Regions from separate parts of the Parendozoicomonas sp. 209JJ7-1 genome, predicted to be linked through region 1. Evidence: predicted binding sites of a transcription regulator. Region 1 holds the regulator's gene; each other region holds the start of a gene.
What was found. The regulator FNR, encoded in region 1, switches genes on or off when oxygen is low (the NO sensors DNR and NnrR bind a similar motif). The targets are predictions, from matches to a motif close to TTGATNTANATCAA.
Positions count from the first base shown of each region.

Region 2: the regulator FNR is predicted to act here: its motif matches at 1,016-1,029, upstream of ACY2RQ_RS00345 (FeoA family protein).
Region 3: the regulator FNR is predicted to act here: its motif matches at 1,699-1,712, upstream of ACY2RQ_RS09450 (bacteriohemerythrin).

Region 1 is NZ_JBYVJU010000001.1:302,447-305,688, reverse strand. It holds gene ACY2RQ_RS01380 (hypothetical protein) at 73-519, opposite strand; gene ACY2RQ_RS01375 (adenine phosphoribosyltransferase) at 697-1,239, opposite strand; gene fnr (fumarate/nitrate reduction transcriptional regulator Fnr) at 1,248-2,006, opposite strand; gene ACY2RQ_RS01365 (hypothetical protein) at 2,196-2,360, shown strand; gene ACY2RQ_RS01360 (hypothetical protein) at 2,485-3,096, shown strand.
Region 2 is NZ_JBYVJU010000001.1:76,457-79,698, reverse strand. It holds gene ACY2RQ_RS00350 (hypothetical protein) at 45-920, opposite strand; gene ACY2RQ_RS00345 (FeoA family protein) at 1,204-1,470, shown strand; gene feoB (Fe(2+) transporter permease subunit FeoB) at 1,439-3,242, shown strand, end outside.
Region 3 is NZ_JBYVJU010000008.1:10,204-13,445, forward strand. It holds gene ACY2RQ_RS09440 (RNA methyltransferase) at 1-616, opposite strand, end outside; gene ACY2RQ_RS09445 (inositol monophosphatase family protein) at 805-1,617, shown strand; gene ACY2RQ_RS09450 (bacteriohemerythrin) at 1,811-2,299, shown strand; gene secF (protein translocase subunit SecF) at 2,388-3,242, opposite strand, start outside.

The DNA.
Region 1 (3,242 bases):
TCACTCTGCGTATTCAATGGGTCTTTGACTATGGCGGCAGAAAAAGGGTTCTGACAGGCTTGTTGTGAATACTTAACTTTGGCGAATGGGTTCCAGAATCTGGTCGTTCACCAGCCGGGTGTAATTCTGGATAAAGTCAGCGACCGTGCCCTGGGGCTTGCCATGAAAGTTATTATGCCAGCAGCGGGCCAGTCGGGCAGGTTTGTCGGCGCTGTTTTTGGGAAGGGGGCGCCCGCGCCGGAGGTAGATCATCAGGGCTATGGCTGTGGAATAGGCCAGATTGGTGGCCAGTTCCGCATGGGGGCGCTGGAGGAATTCATGCTGGCTGGCAAGGCCGCGGATTCTACTGGCCAGTTCCGGCTGGTGGGCCAGGAAATTGTCCCAGACATTGCGGTGCATTCTTGGCGTGATCTGGTACAGGCCGTAAGCGTTGTGGTGTTCTGTCTGCAGGTGTTCCCCGAGGCCGGATTCCTGGGCGGCTGTTCCCAATAGCAGGTTCTCTGTTGTAGGGCTCCACATACTCAAATGCTGGAGTGTGGGACGGATAATGAGCTGTCGTAATTCCCTGGCGCAGATTCCCATGTCAACCTGTTCTTGTTACTGAGAAGTTCTGTTACAGAAACTGACATCGGCATAAATAAACCAGCCTGAAGGTTCAGGCTGGTGGTGAAGAGCTGGGAGGCTTAAGAAAAGCGCTCAGTAGCTGGTGAGGGTATAGGTGGGAATACCCGCCTGCTTCAGCAGGGCGGAACCACCCAGGGCGGGCAGGTCAATAATCGCCGCAGCTTCCGCGACACTGCCCCCCAGCCGGTTAACCAGTTTGTGGGCCGCCAGCAGCGTGCCACCTGTGGCTATCAGGTCATCAATCAGGACAATTGTGTCACCAGCGTTCATGGCATCAACATGAACCTCAAGGGCGGTCTTACCGTACTCCAGGGCGTATTCTTCCCGGATGGTTTCCGCAGGCAGTTTGCCCGGTTTGCGGAAGATTACCAGGGGCAGGCCGAGAGTATCCGCCAGGGGGGCTCCGAGCAGGAAGCCCCGGGCATCCAGGGCACCGATGTGGGTGATGCCTTTCTCCCGATAGCGTTCGGCGAAGGTGCTGTGCACCATGCGCATCCCTTCTGGAGATTTCAGCAGCGTGGAGATATCCCGGAACATAACGCCCGGTTCAGGCCAGTCAGGGACGGCTCGAATCAGGCTTCGGAGGTGGTTTTCGTTAAAGGCTGTATCGCTCATAGGCATGGTTACTGAATATTCACAACTTCAGGGGTGTCGCTCAGTTTACCACCTGCAAGGGTGCACAGCTCCATGGCGCTGGTAATTTCTATTTCTTTACCGTTGGCATGGATCAGTTCAGCCTTCTGGAAGCGGGTAAATACCCGGCTTACGGTTTCTACAGCCAGGCCCAGATAGTTTCCCATCTCATTCCGGGACATAGAAAGACGGAATGACTGTGAGGAGAAGCCCCTGCGTCGGAATCGGCTGGCCAGGTTGATCAGAAAGGTCGCGATACGCTCGTCGGCATTCTTTTTCGACAGCAGAAGTTTCATCTGCTGATCTTCGCGGATCTTCTTGCTCATAATCCGCATCAGCTGGCGGCGGAGGGCCGGATGGCTGTCGGAGAGTTTTTCGAGCTTGTCGAAGGGGATTTCACAGACCATGGTGGTCTCAATGGCCTGGGCAGAAACCGGGTAGGTGTCTGTATCCAGCCCGCTTAACCCGACCAGTTCGCTGGGCAGGTAGAAGCCTGTGATTTGTTCTTCACCTTCATTGGTTGATGTATATGTTTTCAGGGCGCCGGAGCGAACCGCAAAAACACTATGGAATGTATCGCCTTCCAGGAACAGATGTTCGCCTTTTTTCAGGGGTCGCCCGCGCTTGATGATTTCGTCGAGGTCGTCAATGTCCTCGATTTTCAGCGCCAGGGGTAGACACAATGGACTCAGGCTACAGTCCCGGCAGGCTACTTGGCTGGCATGCCTTACGTTGAGTTTGGACGCCATATTTAAGAGCCCCTAAGAACCGGTTGGCTGTTGAAAAGAGTGGTTCATATTGTATGGGAATATGCCGCCGAGTTTAACCCTGTGATAGATACCTATTATTTTATTGAGAAAAATAAATAGTTATTGGTTTTTTCTGTACAGTTGTTACCAATAGGGGCGCACTTGGGTTGTTATCTCTGGTAACCCGTTTTGTCACCCCATAAACAGACGCTTTCAGTCGTTTTGCCGTTATCTCTGCTGACAGAGCAGTTGGCAGGAGCGAACTCTCCCTCTCCCGATCAGTCAATAAGGGGCAGTACAGCCATTCCGGGTATTCGGGGAGCTGGCTTCTGGTCCCTGGCCAGACATTTCTGATCCATCAAAGCCCGGCGGGCCACTTCTGCCTCGGGGTAGAAGTTTGGGATCAGGGTTTAGACATCTTTGGAGGTTGGAAATGTTACATAAAGTGCAAGGTTATATCGGTGGCTGCTGGGCTAGGATGCCCGATATTAGAGGCCGCATACCATTCAGGAATAAAAGCTGCGAGGCTGTGCCTGGCAAGACCCACGTTAAGGATGGTCAGGTTCAAGGCGAAGTTAGCGTATACAAGCGCCTTGCGGATGGTTGCTGGACGCTGACCAAGGACACAGGCTGGACATTCGTGAAGAGTATTCCCGAGATTCTGGCTACGTATTTCTGTTTCAGAAGCTCCAATGTTCTGGCCCACAAAATACTGCCCACATCATGGGCGAATAATTCTGATACTATTTATGCCACCAGGAGCACTATATCAATTTTTTCTACCAAAATGGTTATAAGGTTTTTCGGAAACGTGGCCAGGATTATGATGGGTAAAAGCCTGGATGATACAAGTACAGTGACTCAGACCATAGTGAAGAAGCAGGAAGAGCAGAAAAAGCAGGATCATGCGACTTCCGTTCATGCCAATGCCAATGCCAATGCCAATGCCAATGCCAATGCCAATGCCAATGCCAATGCCAATGCTAACGCTACTGAGAACAATCTCCCTGAAGAGAAGACTATTGCTCTTAAACATAAGAATGAGCCAGAGCTGGAGGGGGCTCAACGGGGGAGGCGCAGAGTGAAGTGATAATGAGCAAGGTATTGCCAGGAAAACCCGCTTCGGCGGGTTTTCTTTTGCCTGTTAGGAAATCTGACAGTGTTGTCATGGTAAGTGTACAGTCCATGAACCAGGCCAAAGTGATACAGGTCGAAGGTGCCAGTAACTTATAAATA
Region 2 (3,242 bases), 230 kb from region 1:
CAAACCCGGCGCTTGGCCGGGTTTGTGTTTTTCTGGGTGAAGAATTAATCCTGCTTTTCTTCTGCGGGCTCTGGTAATGCCGGGTTCTGTGGCAGATCAAGCACACAGGCGATGGCTTGTTTGGCTCTGTTGAATTGCTCATGCAGTTTGTAGTATTCCTGCTGAAGATGTTGGTAGTGAGACTCTTGAAGATGTGTCCTGTATATCAGATCACGGCACTCTTGTTGTCCCAGCTCTTTCTCCGTAGTAGTTAGTTCCAGGGCTTCCTTGAGGCGGTTGCGTTCGTCTTCCATTAGAGAGATTTTTGCTCTTTGAATTTCTATCTCGTCTTTCTGCTGTTTGGAGAGCAGCGCCGCTTCACTTTCCAGCTCAGACATCTTCTGTTCGGCTCGTTCTTTGTACGCTTCCAGCTGGGCTTTCGCTTCCTGCACATTCCATTGTTCGGTGTTATGGGCAAGATCAAGCTCTTTCAGTTCACCTCTGATTTTTTCAACATTTTCATCAGATTCCCTAAACTTCTGCTCAAGTATCTGCTGGCTGGTTTTCAGCTCGGTTTGTACCTGTTTTTGTTCTTTCAGCTTGTGCTGCATATGTTTCTGCCTTTGCTGGGCATGATTGAGCTGCCGTGCAAGTTTGTTGTTTTTCCGTGTCAGCCTGGATTTTTCTGCCGCGACACGGACAAAGTCTTCGGTTATTGCATTCACCTGGGTATTGGTGGCCGTGTTTACGCAGCTGCGCTGGCTTAACAGCTTGAACAGGGGACTGTTGAGAATATGGGTCCTGAACAGCTGGCCGATGTAGGTGGTGACTTTGGCCAGCACTTTCAGCCTTGCTTTCGTCTGATGGGTCAGCTCAACCAGGGCGGCCTGGGTCGACTGAAGGCCGCTCCGGAGTGTGGTGGATAGGGTGCTCATATTCATAAATACCGTTCCCTGGAATGAGTCAGATGAAGGGGAGTGTATGAATAACGGGGGGGAGGGGCTATTCCACCTTGGTATGGGTTACCTCCGTAGGTTTGATATATGTCAAAGGATGGTTTTCCTTTATTGCGTATGCTTCTCAATCAGATTCTTTCATCCTCAAAGTGCGTGTATTTCGCAGATTTTTAATACATGTCCTTAACGCGAACGATTATCATTTATTCTATAATCTGCGTTTGTTTGCCTGGGTGAATCTCAAGGTGTGCTGTGCAAGGAGTAATGAATGTCTTTAACACTGAGCGATCTTGATGTCGGCGAATCCGGCTTTGTGGCCGGATATGCTGGTGGTGGTGGCTACAGGCGCCAGTTGCTGGCCATGGGTCTGACTCCGGGAACCGGACTGAAGGTGGTCCGGAGGGCCCCTATGGGAGACCCGGTAGAACTGGAAATTCGTGGTTTCAGTCTGAGTCTGCGTCAGGATGAAGCTCAGTGTGTATTAGTGAAAAAGGAGTCCTGTAATGGCGCAGGTGAGTGTTGCTGTCCTCGGTAATCCGAATTGTGGTAAAACAACGCTTTTCAACGCTCTCACCGGTGCCAGGCAGCAGGTCGGTAACTGGCCTGGCGTTACGGTGGAGCGTAAAACAGGTATTTATGAATACTCCGGTCGTTCAGTAGAGCTGGTAGACCTTCCCGGCACTTACTCTCTTGATGTCGGCATAGGCAATACAGCGATTGATGAAAAGCTCGCCCGGGATTATGTCCTGGGGGATGAAGCGGATTTCTACATCAATATTATTGATGCCGGCAATATTGAGCGAAACCTCTACCTGACCACCCAGCTGCTGGAAATGAACCGGCCGATGATGGTGGTGTTGAATATGATGGACGTCGCCGAAGAGAAGGGCGTATCCATCAAGGCTGAAGGGCTGGCAAACCGCTTGGGCTGCGCGGTGATTCCGGTGATTGCCAGTCGTAACGATGGCGTAGAACCCCTGAAAGTGGCTCTTGAAGAGTACTTGTCCGGTAGCCGCCAGGATAAGAGGGTACAGGTAGGTTACAGCAACATCATTGAGCAGGCTCTGGCTGAACTCAAGCCTGTGGTTGGGGTAAAAGCCGCAGAGCTGAATGTCTGCAAGCGCTGGCTGGCCGGTCGCCTTCTGGAAGGGGACCAGAGCCTGGAAAGCCTGATGTCCACGGATACCATGGCCTCGGTCACCAGTGCCCGCAATGCTCTGCAGGCTGCCGGTGATGAAGAGGTAGATATCCTCTTTGCCGATGGCCGCTACAGCTTTATCGACACCCTTACCGATGGCGTTGTAGCCCGCAGTCAGAATGTCAGTCGCTCCATGACTGAAAAGATCGATTCCGTGGTACTGAGTCGTGCCCTGGGTATGCCGATCTTCTTCGGTATCATGTACCTGATGTTCATGTTCTCTATCAATGTTGGCAGCGCCTTTATTGATTTCTTTGATATTTTTTCTGGCACTGTTTTTGTGGATGGTGTCCGCCATGTACTCGAAGGCGTCGGGGCACCTGCGTTCCTGGTTACTCTGCTTTCCAATGGTATCGGTGGCGGTATTCAGACTGTTTCAACCTTTATTCCTGTTATTGCGGCTCTCTATTTATTCTTGTCCGTGCTGGAAGATTCCGGCTACATGGCCCGGGCGGCCTTTGTTATGGACCGCGCCATGCGCACCCTCGGCCTGCCGGGCAAGGCATTTGTACCTGTGCTGGTGGGCTTTGGCTGTAACGTGCCGGCGATTATGGCGACCCGGACCCTGGAGCATGAGCGCGATCGCAAGCTCACCATCCTGATGAACCCGTTTATGTCCTGTGGTGCACGCCTGCCTGTTTATGCCCTGTTCTCGGTGGTGTTCTTCCCTGACAGCGGCCAGAATGTGGTGTTTGCGCTGTATCTGACTGGTATCGCCGTGGCGGTGCTGACCGGTCTGATTATGAAAAACACCCTTTTGCCGGGTGAGGCCACGCCGTTCGTAATGGAGTTGCCCCGTTATCATCTGCCTACTCTGAAGGGCATTCTGCTCCGCACCTGGGATCGCCTGAAGTCCTTTATTGTCCGCGCCGGTAAGACCATCGTACTGGTGGTAGCGGTTCTGGGGGTTCTGAATTCCCTGGGTACTGATGGCACTTTTGGTCATGAAAATACTGAGCAGTCCGTACTCAGCCATGTTGGTCAGATGATAACCCCGGCCTTTGAGCCCATGGGTATGCATGGAGATAACTGGCCCGCCGCCGTTGGCCTGTTCACCGGTATCTTCGCCAAAGAGGCGGTTGTCGGCACCCTGAACTCCCTGTACAGCC
Region 3 (3,242 bases), on a different contig from region 1:
GAGAATAATACCCTTCCATCTGCTCGGAAGAGGCCGGTTGATACTCACGCACCTCAGGCACTTTCTGGCCACCTTCAGCAGTCAGGGAAGCCATACGCAATTCATAACTCAGAACCTGCACAGAAGCCGCCAGATTCAGGGAGCTGAATTCCGCGACAGAGGGAATATGCACCTGACGGTGACACATGCGCAGTTCTTCATTGGTCAGGCCACGATCTTCCCGACCAAATACCAGAGCAACTTTCCCCTCTTCAGAGGCCTCATTCACAACCAGCCTTGCGGTATCCCGGGGATCGGTCAGCTCCAGAGAGATACCCCGCACACGGGCACTGGCACCAATAATCAGGTCACAGTCCGCCACAGCTTCGGCCAGGGTTTCAGTAACCACCGCATTTTCCAACAGGTCGGTGGCACCGGAAGAAAGAGCCCGCGCCTCACCGGAAGGAAAATCAACGGGATCAACCAGATAAAGAGAGGACAGGCCCATAGTCTTCATCGCCCGGGCGGCGGAACCGATATTGCCCGGGTGAGTGGTATTAACAAGAACGATCCGGATATTCTCTACAGACATCTTCAGCCACTGGCCCGCTCTCGGGCCTTTATCCAAAAGGCCCATTCTAACAGAAGCTGCTGGAGTTCCCGATACATGCGTCACCTGAAGACCCATATCGACCACAGGCAAAATACCCATCAAGTCACATCATCCCGGCGAAAAGCCACTTATATGCCTGCTAAACAACCCGACTAGTGATATAATCCCCCGATTCGCATATACCATTTTCCTCACAGAATACACATCTCGCTATGCAACCGATGGTCACAATTGCTTTGCGTGCTGCACGCAAGGCGGGCGATATTATTGCCCAAGGCTACGAACAGCTGGACATTATCAAAGTCCAGAAGAAAGAGGCCAACGATTATGTTACAGATATAGATAAGACCGCTGAGCGAGCCATTATCTCTATCTTGAAGAAAGCCTACCCCAACCACGGCTTTCTGGGGGAAGAAAGTGGCCACCAGCCCGGTGAAGGCGAAGGTAAGGACCATCTCTGGATCATCGACCCGCTGGACGGAACCACCAACTTTATCCACGGCGTACCCCAGTTCGCGGTAGCCATTGCCTGTCAGTACAAAGGCCGGATTGAGCATGCCGTCGTCTATGATCCCATCCGCCTGGAAGAGTACACCGCCAGCCGCGGACAGGGTGCAGCCCTGAACGGTCGTCGCATTCGCGTCACTAACCGCACCAGCCTGCAGGGTGCCCTGCTGGGAACAGGCTTCCCCTTTCGTGAAGGCCAGATGGATAACATGGACAACTACCTGGGCATGTTCCGCAGTCTGATTGGCGAAACCGCCGGCATCCGTCGCCCCGGTGCAGCGGCTCTGGATCTGGCCTACGTTGCCGCCGGTCGCTACGACGGTTTCTGGGAAATGGGCCTGAAACCCTGGGACATGGCGGCAGGCAGCCTGCTGGTTCTGGAAGCCGGCGGCCTGATTGGTGATTTCCGTGGCGGCAACAAATACATGGACAAGGGTAATGTTGTTTGCGGTGCCCCCAAGGTATTCAAGGAAATCCTGACCCGCATCCAGCCCCACCTGACTGAAGATATGAAGTAATTCCTTTTTCAGGAACAGCTTCCCCGGTGCCTGCCCCCGCAGGCACCACCTCTCCTTATATCACACAAACATTGGCAAATACTGACCTGGATCAATACAGGGTAATAAGTGTTTATACGACTATAAACCCTAAGGGAACTCTTTCATTCCATAAATAAGAACAACACAATCACCTAATTTCCGGGAGGGGCCTATGACCCATTCAGCTATTCAGTTTCAAAGATGGAAACACAAGGAACTGATCACCTGGAGTGACGATCTCAGCGTAGGCATCCAGGAAATTGATGAGCAGCATATGATTCTGGTGGATCTGGTAAACCAACTGCACCAGGCTATCCACGAACGTCATGGCAATGAAGCCACCAACAAAATTCTTAATGATCTGGTGGAATACACCCGTATCCACTTTGCTGTTGAAGAGAGTCTTCTGCGGGTGCTGGGCTACCCTGAATACGAACCTCACAAAAAACACCATGAACAGTTAATCGACCAGATTAACGAACTGCGCGGAAAAGTTTCCGAAGGGAAACACGTCAGCTTTGAGCTACTCCACTTTCTGAAAAACTGGCTGACCCACCATATTCTCGAAGAAGATAAAGAGTACGTGCCGTTTATGCTGAAGAAAGGCGTAAAAGCCAAATATGAAAAACGCTCCTGGATGGATCGCCTTTTCCACAAGTAATCCCATTACTGAAAAACATAAAAAAACGCCGGCGTGAAAACCGGCGTTTTTTATGGGTCAAAACATCTTCAAGACCTTGAGCTTCACCTCAGTGCATTTCGTCTTCTTCATCTTCCCTCACAGGAACAATCAGGTCTTCACGGGAGATATTCATATACAGCAGCATATTGGACGCGATATAGATGGAGGAGTATGTACCCACACCCACACCCACCAGCAACGCTGTGGCAAAGCCGTGAATCATGTCTCCGCCCAGGAAGAACAACGCCAGCAGTACCATAATAGTGGTACCGGACGTTGCCAGAGTACGCCCAAGGGTCTGACTCAGGGAGATATTAATAATCTCCGCCGGCGTACCACGGCGCACCTTGCGGAAGTTCTCCCGCACACGGTCATACACAATAATGGTGTCGTTCAGTGAGTAACCGATAACAGCCAGAATCGCCGCAAGAACCGTCAGATCAAACTGTAACCCGAACAGGGAGAACACACCCAGTACAATCAAGCTGTCGTGGGCCAGAGCAACAACCGCGCCTATGGAGAACTTGTACTGGAAACGGAAGGCGATGTAGAGCATAACCAGCGCCAGGGCCAGCATCATGCCCAGGCCACCCTGGTCACGGAGCTGTTCACCCACCTGCGGGCCGACAAACTCAACCCGCTTTACCGTGATATCTCCGGGGTAGAGGTCATTAAGCTTACGGGCAACACGATCACCCAGATGGGCGTCAGTGTCACCGCCGGGAATACGAATAAGAACATCCGTTGCCGAGCCGAACTCCTGGGCAATGGCATCGCCATAACCCATATTTTCCAGCTGCTGCCGTACACCCGCGACATTGGCAGGACGATCATACTCCAGCTCAACCAGGGTTCCCCCGGTAAAGTCCAGACCAAAGTTAATGCCATTTACAAACAGGCTGGCAACAGAACCCAGAAGCAG